DNA from 2 places in the Marinomonas sp. BSi20584 genome. Region 1 is predicted to be linked to the other one. Evidence: riboswitches for the same ligand, from Rfam matches in the RefSeq annotation. Region 1 holds a riboswitch; the other holds the start of a gene.
The links. Region 1 has a riboswitch for FMN ahead of TY87_RS05570 (DMT family transporter). Riboswitches for the same ligand answer to the same signal wherever they lie in the genome.

Region 1 (7,561 bases):
GCCTGGTGCAATCAGGTAAAGGTTGAAAAGCTGTATTGCCGCTTCTACATCATTATAAACAGTTGGCTTTTTCTTACCGACTTTGACGAAAGACAATTGACCTGCTTCAAGCTGATCGACAAAGGCAGGCGAATAAACGCGTTCTAGCATTTCTCGCGCGACTTGATGTGATTTTGGCTGGTCAAATAAATGATCGACTGCCGCGCGTAGTTGAGGATTTTCCTCGACGTAGTCTTGGTAGTCTTTGTTGTTGTCTTGCTTGTGGAAGTATAACTGAGCTTTGTTTTTCACAGGCTTGCTGATGAGAGGCGTCAAATCTGGATTGACGTTTTCTAAGCCTTGAACGAATGCTAGACCACTGTCTCTTGCGCGATCTTGTCCTGAATATTCAAAAGAGATTTGTTGCTGGTTTTGCACTGCTTGGTTTAACAAACTGGCGTTGCGTTGTGCCATACGCTCACCGATTTTAATTTGCTCTTGATTGCCCAATTTAGATAAGTTGCCGTAGCCCATTTTGACGTTGGCTGCCATTAAACGCTCGATTTCAGCACCCAAGCGTTCGCCAAGAGGAGTCAGTGCGTCTTGTTCTTTGGCGGCTTGCCAGATTTTTAAACTGATGTCGTCATATTTCGGGCTAGAAAGTGCACGAGAACCGTGACGAGCGACTAACTCAGTGTAAACCAGTGTGTAGCTTGCTGGAACTGTACTGTAGTTTTCTACACTGTCTTGCGGAACATAAACGGATTTTGTTCCATAAACATAAGTATCAGAAGGATTATTTGATGTTGTGCCAACAGAACTGCAGCCAGCTAATGCCAACATGCCGATTACAGGAAGAAATGCTCTAGTATTCAAAGGAGTGCCCTTAATAGGATAATTGAACTGTGCTGTCAGTTTATCTGTATTTTGTGACGCGACGATGACGCAATTCTATTTCGAGTACTTTAGCGTATTATTTTATGAAGGTAAGATCTTTACTCAGTAGTAGTGCAAAGATCTCAAGGTATGACGGTGTAAGTACACCTTGGCATGATCAAAGGCGTTGTTAAAAACCGCTTGGTTGATCAATTAACATAGCGGTTGATAAAAAATGTTGTTCATTTAGATAACTGAGCAGTTCGGTATTCACATCTTGTTGGATAGTTGGCAGTCCTTGGTTGCCAAAAATACGGTTTATCTCAATCACATAGGGCACAGATCCAACCATAGCGATATCGAACCCTGCGTGGTTGATGTCTAGAGATTGAGCCAAATAAGTCACTAGGTCTTGAGCTTCTTTTGGAATCAATGCAACTTCCACCTGTCCGCCTTGGCTAATGTTATTGTGAAAACCATTGTCTGATTGTAGTCGCCAATAACCACTAACGATTTTGTTTCCGACCCAAATAACACGCATGTCTCTGTCTATTGGCAAGTACTCTTGCACATACAAAACATCAGTTTTAGCAACATAATCTCGCCACTGACCAATGGTTTCTATTAAAAATACACCATTGCCCATGCTGCTGCGTGGAATTTTAGCCACAAAAGGTGATGGCATTTCGTCCCAGATTTTCTCCGCTTCATAAGGTGTATTAGCAGAAATAACCGTATAAGGATGTTGTTGTGGTGCAACAGTACGAAATGTTCGTGTCATTTCGACTTTGTCGTGACCAATCATGTATGACGCAAGGCTTGGGAAAATACGTTTTTTCAGTCCGTAAACCAAAGCCGTAAGTTGCCAATATTGTGGAAATAGCAGCCAATCAGCTTCTTTGATTTCCTCCAAATGTTCGTACATCGACTCAGGTTTAATGTATTTAACCTGGGGTAAGTGGAGGGTTCTTAGCGCGTCAAACGAGATGATCTTCATTATGTATAATCAGTAGCCAAACATGCCGCGATTGTGAGGCTTGGAGGCTAAAAAAGAAACAAAAAATGCCATGATTTTAAATAACTTATGGTGCTAGATAATTCATTTTTTTGATCATTTTTGTTCTAAAAAAATTAATGTTCACGAGGCGCGTATTTTAAGAAAACACCAAGGGAAATCAGTAAGAAGCCCGAACTAGCGACAATTGCCACTGGATAATACAAATTACCCGCCATATCGAGTTGGCTGTATTTGATCACCATAATCAGACCTTCTAATGCCATCGCAACACAAACCGTGCCGATAAAACGCGGTAATGTGCGTCTCAGTAACACAATAACGTCATGTTCATTATCACTGCCGTATTCTTTGTTGATGACCATCGCCAGTTCAAATACCGCAATGGCGATGATGTTGGAATTGATAATTTTGATGATGACTTGAGTAAGGCTCTCACCGTGACGATACTCGTTTATAGCGCCGCCAAAGCTGGCAATGACTACAAAACCGGCAAGTGTGAAAAAAATAGCCGCAAAGGTTTTGGCAAAGGTCTTTTGGACATTAACATGCATAGTAAGAACCCAACTTATTTAAAGATGATCTTAACAATAGGGTTTTGTGAGTGAATAAATAGGTCGATCAATGCGTTACCGCGAAGCTTCCTTGTTGATGACGGGGAATCGTCAATCTTTACGGATTGTTCTGACGTATCTGAGTTGGCATGACTCACTATGAGTCATGCCTTGGGAGTAGAGTTATATCTCGCCATTACTATCAATAAGCTTCGCCACTTTGGTTTTACGAAGACGGCGAATTGAGTCCACAATTAGCATGGCAAGAGCAGACCAAATCAGTACAAAAGTGGTGAGTTTTTCTGGGCTGAGCGGCTCGTCGTACAAAAATACCGCTAAGATAAACATTCCCGTGGGACCTATGTATTGGAAGAACCCAAGTGTTACTAGGCTCACTCTGTTAGCTGCTGCCGCGAAGCACATGAGTGGAACCATAGTTATTGGTCCAGAAGCTAATAGTAACCAATTTACAGTGCTGCTGTTGTCAAACATATTGGTGCTTGGTGAGTCGCTGAGTATTAAATAGGCGAGAGCAAAAGGTAATAAAATCGCGGTTTCAATCGCCATACCCGTAAAGCTATCGACGGCGACTTTTTTACGTACCAAACCATAAAAGCCAAAAGTAATGGCCAGAGCCAAAGCGATCCAAGGCAATGAACCAAATTGAATGACCTCAAAAGCAACTGCGCAAAAACATAAAACAACGGCCGCTTTTCGTACCCTATCTAGTTTATCTTTAAAGAAAATCACGCCTAATAAAATACTAATAAGCGGGTTAATGTAATAACCCAAGCTGGCACTTAGTATCTTGTTGTTTTGTATAGCCCAAATAAAGATACCCCAGTTAAAGCCAATAAGTACTGTTGAAATCAGCATGGCTGATAAGGTTTTAGGCGAGCGCAGCACAGTTTTTAGCGCGCTGGTATAACGTAGCAGAATGATTAATACCAAAACGATCAGGCATGACCAAATAATACGGTGAGCGAGGATTTCCTGAGCCGGGATAAATGACATTTCCTTAAAATAGATTGGTGCAATGGCCCATAAGGTAAATGCTGTTAACGCGTATAAAATGCCGCTTTTAGAGGAAGTTTGCATTGAAGTGATCCCGTTCAATGAATTATTTTTGGATAGAGAGTGTATATGAATGCGAGACAAGTGGTCACATTTTTTATTGCATTAGAAATAGATTATTTCATTAGCATACATCTTGAGCTTATTGCCTAAGTAGGGTGATAGGTTTAAAGTTAGACAGTAAATTTTTACATTAATCGAACTTCGGGGCGGGGCGAAATTCCCCACCGGCGGTGATTTGATAAGATTGAAAAGTCTATCAACAGCCCGCGAGCGCCTTGTTTCTTAACTTAAGACATGTCTTTTAAGTAGCAAGGGTCAGCAGATCTGGTGAGACTCCAGAGCCGACGGTCATAGTCCGGATGATAGAAGATCGACCAAGTCTTAGTTACGCCTAATTTCTTTAGGCGTTTCTGTGCTGTGCTTTTTTATGTGCAGCGCTTGGTACTATTCGTTCTCATCACCCCTGTACATCTTATTATTTGGAGAAACCAAAAGATGGCAGGAACATTCTTTATCATGATCGCGTGCTTCACGTGGGCGCTTGATACCTTAATTCGTTACCCCTTGCTGGGTGCGGGTTATTCCACTCTGCAAATTGTCCTAATCGAACACCTTACCTTAGTGCTGTTTGTCGCACCTATGTTGTGGCGCTATCGCCATGTTTATCGTCATATGTCGATAGGCGGCTTTTCGTGCTTGTTTTTTATTGGCGGCATTGGTTCAGCAATGGGCACCTTGGCGTTTACCGAAGCTTTCCATTACCTGAATCCAACTGTCGTTATCTTGCTGCAAAAATTGCAGCCAATCGTAGCGATTCTGCTGGCGTATTGGTTACTAAAAGAACGCATTGAAGGGCACTTTGTTCAGTGGGCGGCGGTTATATTATTGGGCAGTTTTGTGATGATGTGGCCGGATTTACGTCAACTGGGTGACGCGCAATGGCATTATTCAAGCGACACCACGAGTATCCTAAAAGGTTATGGTTATACCTTAATTGCGGTCATCGCATGGGGCGCCGCGACGGTTTGTGGCAAGTACTTGTCTTATCAACACATGCCAGCGAACGCGATTATGTCGGGGCGTTTTGTGGCGGGTTTATTGGTGTTATTGCCGATGGCGCTAGCGCAGTCTGATACTCTAGTCGCAATGAAGTCGATTGACCTTGGCCTAGCTATTGCGATGGCCCTGCTGAGCGGTTTTATCGGCATGTGGTTCTATTACCAAGGACTTAAAACCGTGCCGGCGCAACTCGCTACCTTGGCTGAGTTGTCTTTCCCTGTCTTCGCCGCCGCCATCAACTGGCTATTCCTTGATATGGGCCTAACGGCTTATCAAATCATCGGCGGTATGATGTTAATTTTAGGTAATATTGGCTTGCGGATGAAAGAGTTAAGAAAGGCGGAATTAACGCCAGTGGCTCAGTAAGAGGTGTTTTGACTCTCTTACTGACGTGACATGCTCGTATCTATTCGTATAAATAACGCTGAAAACCAATAAAGGTGTCACGTATCGCCGCTGGGGAGCCAAACTCTGCGGCGGCGTCACTGATGGTGTTGTATTTTAGCTCGACCAAGCTGCGCATTTTCTTAGCGGCTAATTCTTGTACGCCATCTTCTATGTATTTATCTAAAATGAACTCGATAAACTCGACTTGTTTGTAGGTGAATGCCTTGGAAATACTGGGTTTCGCATTGAATACACGCTCTTTGCGAGTGTGAGTGTCTCTGGCATAAGCCACATAAGCTAATAGGTCATACACGTCACTGTCTTTGGCATCGATAATATCTTTCATGCTATCGAGTTTTTCATCGTCGTAACCTGCTTCATGCAAATCCGTTAAAAGCTTTTCACGCGTTGTCGGGTCACTCCAAATGTTACGCAATTCATCTTCATTACGGAAAAAGCGCGGTAGATCACCAAACATTTCACCGATAAATTGATAAGCCGTCAGCATATCGCCATTCGCGCCCATAAACAAAACACTTTTCATGTGCTGTATTTGACGTGTTTTACCATCTGTTAGCGTGATGACTATTTTTTCTGGTTTGCTGGGCTCATCGTCATCATCCGTCGCACAGCTGCAAGGCGTATTTCCACAGTTTTGACAAGGCCCATCTGATCCTTCGGAGCATTGGCAAGGAGATTGTTGGCACATATCACACGGCTCGTCTAGCGTATCAATTTGGCAATTACATGGGTTAAAGCCACAATCCAAACACAGACAAGTACAAGGATTAGTATGGCAAATATCGCAAGGTTCTGCGTCTATTTTGCCTTCAGGAGGCAGCGGTTCACCATCCCATTCAGGATCGGAAAAGTTATGATGCGCTTTGACAAAGTCGTAGATGGTGAAAAAGGATTTGCCATCGTACATTCGCGTACCACGACCAATAATCTGCTTAAACTCAATCATGTTTTTGCATTCACGCATCAGCACAATATTGCGCACGTTACGTGCGTCTACGCCGGTCGATAACTTGCGTGACGTCGTTAATATGGTCGGTATGGTTTTTTCGTTATCGCAGAAGGTACGCAAGTCGTTATCACCCGCTGCACCATCGTTGGCCGTAATACGCACGCAATAATTAGGGTTTGTTGTCCACTTTTTTGCACGAGCGTATTGGTTAATATAATCGCGCACTGTGCCAGCGTGTTCTTGGGTGGCACAAAATACGATGGTTTTTTCCTTCGGATTAATATGATCCATCCAATACTGCACACGCTTTTCTTCCCGTTTGGGGATGGTGATAATGCGGTTAAAATCGCTTTCTTTATAGACTCTGCCAGGTTCTGGTTCGCCTTTAAAACTGACTGCATCGCCCGGCGTGTAAACATATTCATCCATGGTGCCGACAATGGGATACACCTTAAACGGTGTTAAAAAGCCGTCATTAATGCCTTCTTTTAAGGTGTAGCTGTAAACAGGCTCGCCAAAGTATTTATAACTGTCGGCATTGTCGGTGCGCTTTGGTGTCGCGGTTAAACCCAATTGCACGGCGGGAGAAAAATAGTTAAGAATATCACGCCATGAGCTTTCATCATTGGCACCGCCGCGGTGACATTCGTCGATGATAATGAAATCAAAAAAGTCTTCTGGGTAGTGTCGGAAATTACAATCACTGGTATCGGTGAATAATGGTTGCTCGAAGTCTTCGCTTTCCAGTTCTTCTTCTGAGTCTACATTCCCGTTACTGGCTGCATTCGTTGCTGAATCAGTCATCAGGGTTTGGAAAATCGCCATAAAGATACTGGCATTTTTAGGGACGCCTTTGGCTTTTTTTATTTCACTCGGCGTAATCCTTACCACCGCGTCTTCACCAAAAGCACCAAAGTCATTGAAGGCTTGTTTGGTTAAGACATTTCGATCGGCAAGAAATAAAATACGTGGACGCTTTTTAGCCTTACTTGGATTCTTTGCTGCCTGCAAACTCCAGCGGCTATGAAATAGCTTCCAGGTGATTTGAAACGCAATACAGGTTTTCCCTGTGCCTGTGGCGAGAGTCAGTAAAATACGATCTTTGCCTTGGGCAATGGCCTCTAAAGCTTGGTTGATGGCATTTTCTTGATAATAGCGCGGTTGCCAATCGCCTTTCTTTTCAAAAGGGATTTGGGAGAAACGCTCGCGCCATGTGCTGGTAAACTTAGGTTCTGCTACGCCGTTATTATTGCCACCACTGAAGGCCGCCGCCCACATTTCCTCAGGGCTTAAATAACGGTCTACTTGCTTCTCTTCGCCCGTTACCATGTCTATTTGGTAAATTTCATGGCCGTTGGTGGCATAAGCAAAACGACACTGTAAACGCTGAGCGTAGTCTTTTGCTTGGCGAACGCCTTCGGTGTAACTTAGGTTTTCTCGTTTCGCCTCAACCGCGGCTAATTTACGACCTTTAAACTCTAATACATAGTCGCACTTTAGGTTTGCAGCACGTTTACCGCCCCCTAAAATACGGCCAGCGGTGATCTCTACTTCACGACGAATGACACTCAGGTCACTAGCTGTCGGATCAATAACATTAGGATCACTAGCATTAGGGTTAATAACGCCCCAGCCGTCTAAGGC
Region 2 (7,561 bases), on a different contig from region 1:
CCATTTCATTGAGCTTTCTAGTCTAGATCTTGTTCGTGCGTTAGAGCGTCCGGCTGAGCTTAATACTCAGTTGTTTGATGATTTACTCTTATTGCAACGTAAACGTTTCGAGCTAGATAAGCAGATTATTACCATGATGGATGAAGTAACCGACGAGATGCTAGCATCGGCATTGGTATATAAAAATATGAAGGGGATTGATCATTCTCAACGGTTTGGTTTTACGCTGCAGCATTTTTTTAACCATCAGACCCATCATAGAGGGCAGATAACTACCTTGCTTTCACAAATGGGAATTGACGTTGGTATTACTGACTTGATAATCACCATTCCACGCATGTAATTGTTATAATGCGCATAAATCTTATTTAAAAAGAGTTCTATTGTGCACACACTTGACCAACTTAACCGTGGAGAGTTGAAAGGCATTGTTCGCCTGCAGCTATCTGAGAATTTAACAGTTTTTCCTGAGGCTATCTTTGATCTAGCTGAAAGCCTAGAAATTTTAGATTTATCGAATAACAGTTTAAGTGAGCTACCAGCAGATTTATCACGTTTTAAAAAACTTCGTATACTTTTTTGCTCGAATAATCGCTTCACGCAATTGCCAGAGGTTCTAGGGCAATGCGAGAACTTGGAGATGATTGGTTTTAAAAGCAATCAAATTACTAGCGTGTCTTCTGATTCGTTGCCGACATTGACCCGTTGGTTAATTCTTACCGATAACAAAATTGACTCTCTTCCAGAGGATTTTGGAAAGCTAATACGTCTACAGAAGCTGGCTTTGGCGGGAAATCGTTTAACATCACTGCCTGATTCTATCGTTAATTGTCGCAACCTAGAATTGGTTCGCCTTTCGGCTAATCAGCTGGTGGCTTTCCCTGATGCCTTATTGGAGTTGCCTCGTTTGGCTTGGTTGGCATTCTCTGGCAATCCATTTTGTGCCGAGCGTGATCCGCATAATGAATTTAAAACGGTGCAATTTCGTGATTTGGAATTGCATCAAGTATTGGGACAGGGAGCATCAGGTGTTATTTCCTTAGCGACTTGGCGTGAAAATACCTTTGATTTTTCAGAATCTGTAGCCATCAAGGTATTCAAAGGTGAGGTAACCAGTGATGGTTATCCTGAGGACGAACTTGATGCATGTCTTGCTGTCGGTAACCACAGTAATTTGGTTCAACCTTTGGCAAAAGTGACGGAGGCTGATTGTTCTGCACTGGTGATGGAGCTGATTCCTGCACATTATACGAATCTAGGTCAACCACCAAGTCTTGTGTCTTGCACACGCGATACTTTTGCGGTGGATCAGCAATTCTCGATAGATAAAATAATTCGAATTGTTGAGCAAGTAGATCAGTTAGTCGCGCATTTTTGTGAGAAAGAAGTCAGCCATGGCGATCTTTATGCCCATAACATCTTAATCAATGAAGAAGGTCATGTATTGTTTGGTGATTTTGGTGCGGCATCAAAATATGCTAATTTATCGCCTCAGCAGCAGAAAGGGATTGAGCGAATAGAGCGACGAGCTTTAGGCTTCTTTATCGATGATATGTTGAGCTTGTGTGTTGAAGAAGATCGAAATAGCGACCTTTATAAATTGCTACGCTCTCACGCATTTTCCTAGATTATAAAGTTGTTTTAAACCTTATTTGTTAGGTAAAAAGTGCCCCGCATCTCATGCTCATGAAATGCGGGGCACTTTTACGAACTTAGTACTCTCTTAACCAAACTTAGTGTTTTCTAAGCCAAATGCTTAGAGCATTTGTTTGGCTTTTTCTGTTAAGCGAATGGTTTGATCGCAAGCATTTGCCAGCTCAATACCTTTCTTAACAAAATGACGGCTGAAGTATTCTTTATGCTCGTCGTGCTCATGGAAGTTATGAGGTGTTAGTACCGCCGTTAGAACAGGTACTTCCGTTTCCAATTGAACTTGCATTAAGGCGTTACAAATTGCCTGAGCAACAAAATCGTGACGGTAAATACCACCATCTACAACCAATGCCGTACCTGCAATAGCGGAATATTGCCCACTTTTTGCTAGCAGTTTTGCTTGTAATGGAATTTCGTAGCCACCAGGTACGGAGATAACCTCAATTAAAGAAGCATCGTAACCGCGAGAGACTAGTTCGTTTTTAAAGCCTTCAACGCAATTTAATACAATATCTTCGTGCCAAGTAGCATGAAGAATAGCGATGCGTTTTGTAGCAGGAGTGAAATCAATGTTATTCGTTGAGCTCTGATTCATTTTTTAATCCTAAATATCTAAGGTGAATCAGGGCGAACGGGCAGGCAAATACACCACTTTTAAATGGCATACCTTAAATCGGGCGTAGCAAAAGTTGCTAAGCCAATATAGGTCTTGTCTGACGCGCTCTCTATCATCCGGACTATAACCGTCGGCTCTGGAATCACACCAGATCTGCTGACCCTAAAAGAAAGGCTTCTTAAAGGCGCTCGCGGGCTTAGATTTTAGTTTAAACAAAGTCTTTACCGCCGGTGGGGAATTTCACCCCGCCCCGAGAACGAAGTCGGATAAATCCGACTGGTGAAATATACTCGTTTTCATCCTTGACTGTCAAAGAGTCTGCTCTTGTCAATTGTGGCGATTTTGTGACAATTTTGCCGTTAATTAATGGTTTAAATAACAAAAAGTAACTAATAACTGATAGTGCTTGGTAGAGCTTATTATCTAGCGCTATATAATATGAGCTGTTAAAATTCAGATTGCTCACTATAATGACCTTTTAGTCAAGAATGGTGTATCGGAAAAGTGGTTCTAGAATGGAGTCTCATATAGTGCACATTAAAAAGTTGCTTCTACAAAGCGTCCTGCTTGGTTCTTCTTTATTTGGACTAGCTGCTTGCAGCTCAGTTAATAAAAACGTTGCTCCAGATGAAGATACATATGAGATAGAAGACGTTGCTCAAACCAATGAGGCTGATTATCTCTGCAATAACATGCCTTTAAATATATTTTTTCATGCCGAACAAGCCCAGTTATCTTGGAAAGAAAAAACCTATGTACTTACTCATGCAATAAGCGCCTCTGGTGCATTTTATTTGGGTGAAGGCCTATCTTTTTGGATTCATGGTGATGAAGCTGAATTAGAGTTTAATGGCGTAGAAAGAAATCATTGCCGCCTTGTTCGTGTTGAATCCTAAACCTGAACATCACTCATTCTAAATAGTGGTGTTTTCATCCCGTCAAATTTGCAATCCGTGTACAATGGCCTCATTCGCGTCCTGTGGCGCTTGATTATATTGTAGAGAATGCATGAGCAAGTTATTTGTAATGGGTATGGGGCCCGGTGATTTAGGCTTGGTGGCACCGAATGCCACCAAAGCATTGGCAGTTTGCAGTGATTGGGTTGCTTACGGCTACTATTTAGATTTACTGGGTGAGCTAAGCGAAGGAAAAACCTTTCATAATCTGCCATTAGGTGAAGAAATAGGCCGCGCACGCTTGGCTCTTGACTTGGCTGCGCAAGGAAAAAATACTGCTTTGATTTCCAGCGGTGACATTGGCATTTATGCAATGGCGACTTTGGTATTTGAATTGCTGGATATGCAGTTACAAGGCAAAGAAAATCATCCTGAATGGCTGGATGTGGATATTGAAGTTATCCCAGGTATTTCTGCTATGCAAGCGGGCGCTAGCCGAGTTGGCGCCATGCTTGGCCACGACTTCTGCACTATTTCATTGTCTGATTTATTAACTCCTTGGGAAACCATCGATAAGCGCTTGCATGCTTGTGGCGCTGGCGATTTTGTTGTGTCTTTTTACAACCCCGTTTCGAAAAAACGCGATTGGCAATTGAACCACGCTCGTGATGTTTTGTTGCAATATCGTCCTGCTACCACACCAGTCATGATTGGCCGTCAATTAACTCGTCCTGAAGAAGATATTACCTTTACGACGCTTGGCGAATTAGATGCCAAAGACGTGGATATGTTTACCATGGTTAGTGTCGGGAACTCCGACACCAAACACATAGTCAATGGTGAGAAGAATTGGATTTACACGCCGCGCGGCTATTCTAAGAAGCTTTAAGAGCTCTTATAAACGTTTTAGCTCTTTATAAAATATAAGGGAAATAAATGAAGGTTTACTTTATTGGCGCAGGCCCAGGCGATCCAGACTTGATGACGGTAAAAGCCGTCAAAACCATGGAACGTTGTCCGATTGTTCTTTATGCGGGTTCTTTGATTCCACCGCAGGTGATTGATAGTGTTCGTGGTTCAGCAGAGGCAATTTACGATACAGCGGAAATGAATTTGGATGAAACAACAGCAGTCATCGAAAAAGCCGCGCAAGAAGGCAAAGACGTTGCCCGTTTGCAGTCTGGTGATCCGGCTCTTTATGGCGCGATTGGCGAGCAAATTCGTCGTTTGGAAGCCTTAGATATTGATTACGAAGTGATTCCGGGTGTCAGTGCGGTTGCGGCATCGGCTGCGTTATTGCGTAAAGAACTGACGTTATCTGGTGTTTCACAAACCGTAATTATGACTCGTTATGAAGGTAAAACTCCCTTCCCAGAACGAGAGCGTTTGCCAGCTTTGGCGCAAAGTGGCGCGACGTTAGCGATTCATCTTGGTATCACTCGTATCCATAAAATCGTCGAAGAACTCATTCCTCATTATGGCGAAGATTGCCCTGTTGCTGTGTGTTATCGCACTAGTTGGCCAGATCAAGATTATGTTGTGGGAACTTTAGCGGATATTGTTGCCAAAGTAAGAGAGAAAAAATTCACTCGTACCAGTTTGATATTGGTCGGAAAGGTATTAGACACGGAAGATTTCGCGGATTCCTATTTATATGATAAAGGACAAGCGCATATCTTTCGTAAGATACACAAGTCTAAGAAAACATAATTTTAAAATACTATCCCTGAAAGTAAGAAGGATGAATCATGCAGTTGAATAAAATTCCAACAACAATTGTGACTGGCTTTTTGGGCAGTGGTAAAACAACGTTATTATCTAATGTGCTAAAGCAAGCGGCTGGAAAGCGTATTGCCGTGATCGTCAATGAGTTTGGCGAACTAGATATCGATTCTGATCTATTGCGCTCTTGTCCTCTTGATTGCCCAGAAGGTGTAGAAGAGGGAAGCCAGCGTAGTGACGACGGTTTTTACGAACTGGCGAATGGTTGTATTTGCTGCACCGTAGAAGAAGAGTTTTTGCCAGTGATGCAGCAGCTGGTTGCTCGTCGTGGTGATATTGATCATATCTTGATTGAAACCAGTGGCTTGGCGTTACCAAAGCCTTTGGTGCAAGCCTTCAACTGGCCGGGAATTAAAGAGCATTGCACAGTCGATGCAGTGATTACCGTGGTGGATGGTGCAGCAGTAGCGGCAGGCCGCTTTGCTCATGACGAAGACAAAGTACAAGCACAACGTCAAGCTGACGAAAGTCTGGATCATGATCCTAGCTTGCAAGAATTGCTGGATGATCAGTTAAGCGCGGCTGACTTAGTTGTGGTCAGTAAAAATGACTTGTTGAACGATGAAGAGCGTGCTCGTGTGCAAGCGATTATTGCTCATGAAGTGCCAAGTACAGTCAAAACTGTTTATATCGAAAACGGCGAAGCCGCGTTGGATGTCTTGCTAGGTATTGACGCTGCAACAGAAAGCCGAATTGACGAAGTACATAACCACCACGATCATCATCATGCCCATGGCGCGCATCACGATCATGCTCATGATCATTTTGATTCTTTTGTCGTGACATTGGGTGAGGTTCAGTCTGATCTTTTGCAAGAAACCCTGACTCAACTTGTGGAAGAACACAACATCTTCCGTGTCAAAGGCTTTGCGGCAGTACATGGCAAACCAATGCGCCAAGTGTTTCAAGTGGTAGGAACTCGTCTAGATCGCTACTTTGATCGCCTATGGCAACCTGAAGAAGTGCGCAAAACGCAGTTAGTGTTTATCGGTAAAGGCATCAGTAAAGAGCAGATTGAGAATATTCTTCATGATGCTTTGAGTGCTTGATATTTGAACGAAGCGGCTGCGCTCGTGACGCTGTGGATAAGAGTCGAATAATCTGATGACAAGATTGATTTAGTAAACAAACTGGAGAAATAGTGCACTTATTAGCAGCCAAACCGGGTGGCTTTGTTGACGATGAAGGGATTGTCGATCTTAGGCAAACACCTGCGGACTTAGTGATTTTGGCCGCGGCTGATAGTGTGCTCGGTGCGCTTGGTAGCGCTCTTGATCAGATCCTTTCTCTTCATCGTGCCAATGATGGATGGGACAACACACGATTACCGAGTGTTCGCCTTGCCAATTGGATGCAGTTGGTCAAACCTGCCGCTTACGATTTATACGAACACAAGGTGATCGATCACGCTAAAGTGGTCGTCGTTTCACTACTCGGTGGCGAGCACTATTGGGCGTATGGTTTTCAGCGCTTACAAGACTGGGCGAAAGCGAAAGCTGGCCGAATACTGATTGTGGTGCCGGGGGATGACTCGCAAGATCCATCACTAATGAACGTCTCCACCGCGAAACCAGAAGACTGCCATCGAGTGTGGCGCTACTTGCGTGAAAGTGGACAAATAAATGCTCAGCAGTTGTTCTATTTTCTCGCAGAGCGTTACTTTGGGAAGCCTTTTTCTTGGCAAGAGCCAGCCCCTTTACCCAGTACGCTAATCTATCATGCAGGTTATTCGACGGGGTTTGCTCAGTGGCAGAGCCACTATTCAGAGCCATTAGCAGACGCTCGTCCTGTCGCTATTCTGGCGTTTTATCGTTCTCATTTACAGAGCGGTAACACCGCTATGTTTGATGGTCTGATTGAGATTTTAGAGCAAGAAGGGCTGGTGCCCTTGGCCGTGGCGGTGAGTTCACTCAAAGATGATGTGTCGGTGGGTCTGATCGAATCATTAGTGGAGCGTACCCAAGCTAAGGTCATTTTAAATACCACAGGCTTCGCGGCGAATCGTGTCGGGAGCCCTGATTTAGCCTCTGAACCGACGGATTTTCAATCTGCCTTTGCTTCGCCCATTCCGGTTTTGCAGTTGATTCTTTCTGGTAGTACCGAAGACGATTGGCAAGCGCAAACCCAAGGCTTACGCAGCCGTGATGTAGCCATGCAAATCGTTTTGCCGGAAATGGATGGACGCATTATTACTCGTGCTGTCAGTTTTAAAGCTTTAAGTCATTACAACGATATCGCCCAAGTAGATTTAGTGCGTTACGAATTGCATGAAGAGCGTGCGCGTTTTGTCGCTCAACTTGCCAAGCGTTTTGCGAATTTAGCCAGCAAACCAAACCACGAAAAGCGCATCGCTTTTGTTTTAGCCAATTACCCAACCAAAGACGGTCGTATTGGCAATGGTGTGGGTTTGGATACGCCCGCCTCGACGGTGAATTTATTAAAAGCGCTAGAGAGTGCAGGTTATCCGATTGAGAATATTCCCGATCATGGTAATGCCTTGATCGAAGAATTACTTGGTGCGGTTACCAACAATCCTAACACCTTGCATGAACGTGGTTGCTGGCAAAGCCTCGCCTTAGAAGACTACTTAAAGTACTTTTATCTGCTCCCGTTG

Region 2: another riboswitch for FMN. It lies ahead of TY87_RS19735 (6,7-dimethyl-8-ribityllumazine synthase); the one in region 1 lies ahead of TY87_RS05570 (DMT family transporter).

What each region holds. Positions count from the first base shown of each region.
Region 1 is NZ_KZ454872.1:117,787-125,347, forward strand. Features, by position in the region: gene TY87_RS05550 (histidine-type phosphatase) at 1-855, opposite strand, end outside; gene TY87_RS05555 (ATP-grasp domain-containing protein) at 1,046-1,852, opposite strand; gene TY87_RS05560 (hypothetical protein) at 1,987-2,424, opposite strand; gene rarD (EamA family transporter RarD) at 2,608-3,522, opposite strand; FMN riboswitch at 3,695-3,876, shown strand; gene TY87_RS05570 (DMT family transporter) at 3,997-4,926, shown strand; gene hsdR (EcoAI/FtnUII family type I restriction enzme subunit R) at 4,967-7,561, opposite strand, start outside.
Region 2 is NZ_KZ454895.1:23,111-30,671, reverse strand. Features, by position in the region: gene TY87_RS19745 (DinB family protein) at 1-343, shown strand, start outside; gene TY87_RS19740 (leucine-rich repeat-containing protein kinase family protein) at 386-1,627, shown strand; gene TY87_RS19735 (6,7-dimethyl-8-ribityllumazine synthase) at 1,757-2,248, opposite strand; FMN riboswitch at 2,370-2,531, opposite strand; gene TY87_RS19730 (MliC family protein) at 2,800-3,165, shown strand; gene cobJ (precorrin-3B C(17)-methyltransferase) at 3,278-4,054, shown strand; gene cobM (precorrin-4 C(11)-methyltransferase) at 4,102-4,875, shown strand; gene cobW (cobalamin biosynthesis protein CobW) at 4,914-5,996, shown strand; gene cobN (cobaltochelatase subunit CobN) at 6,089-7,561, shown strand, end outside.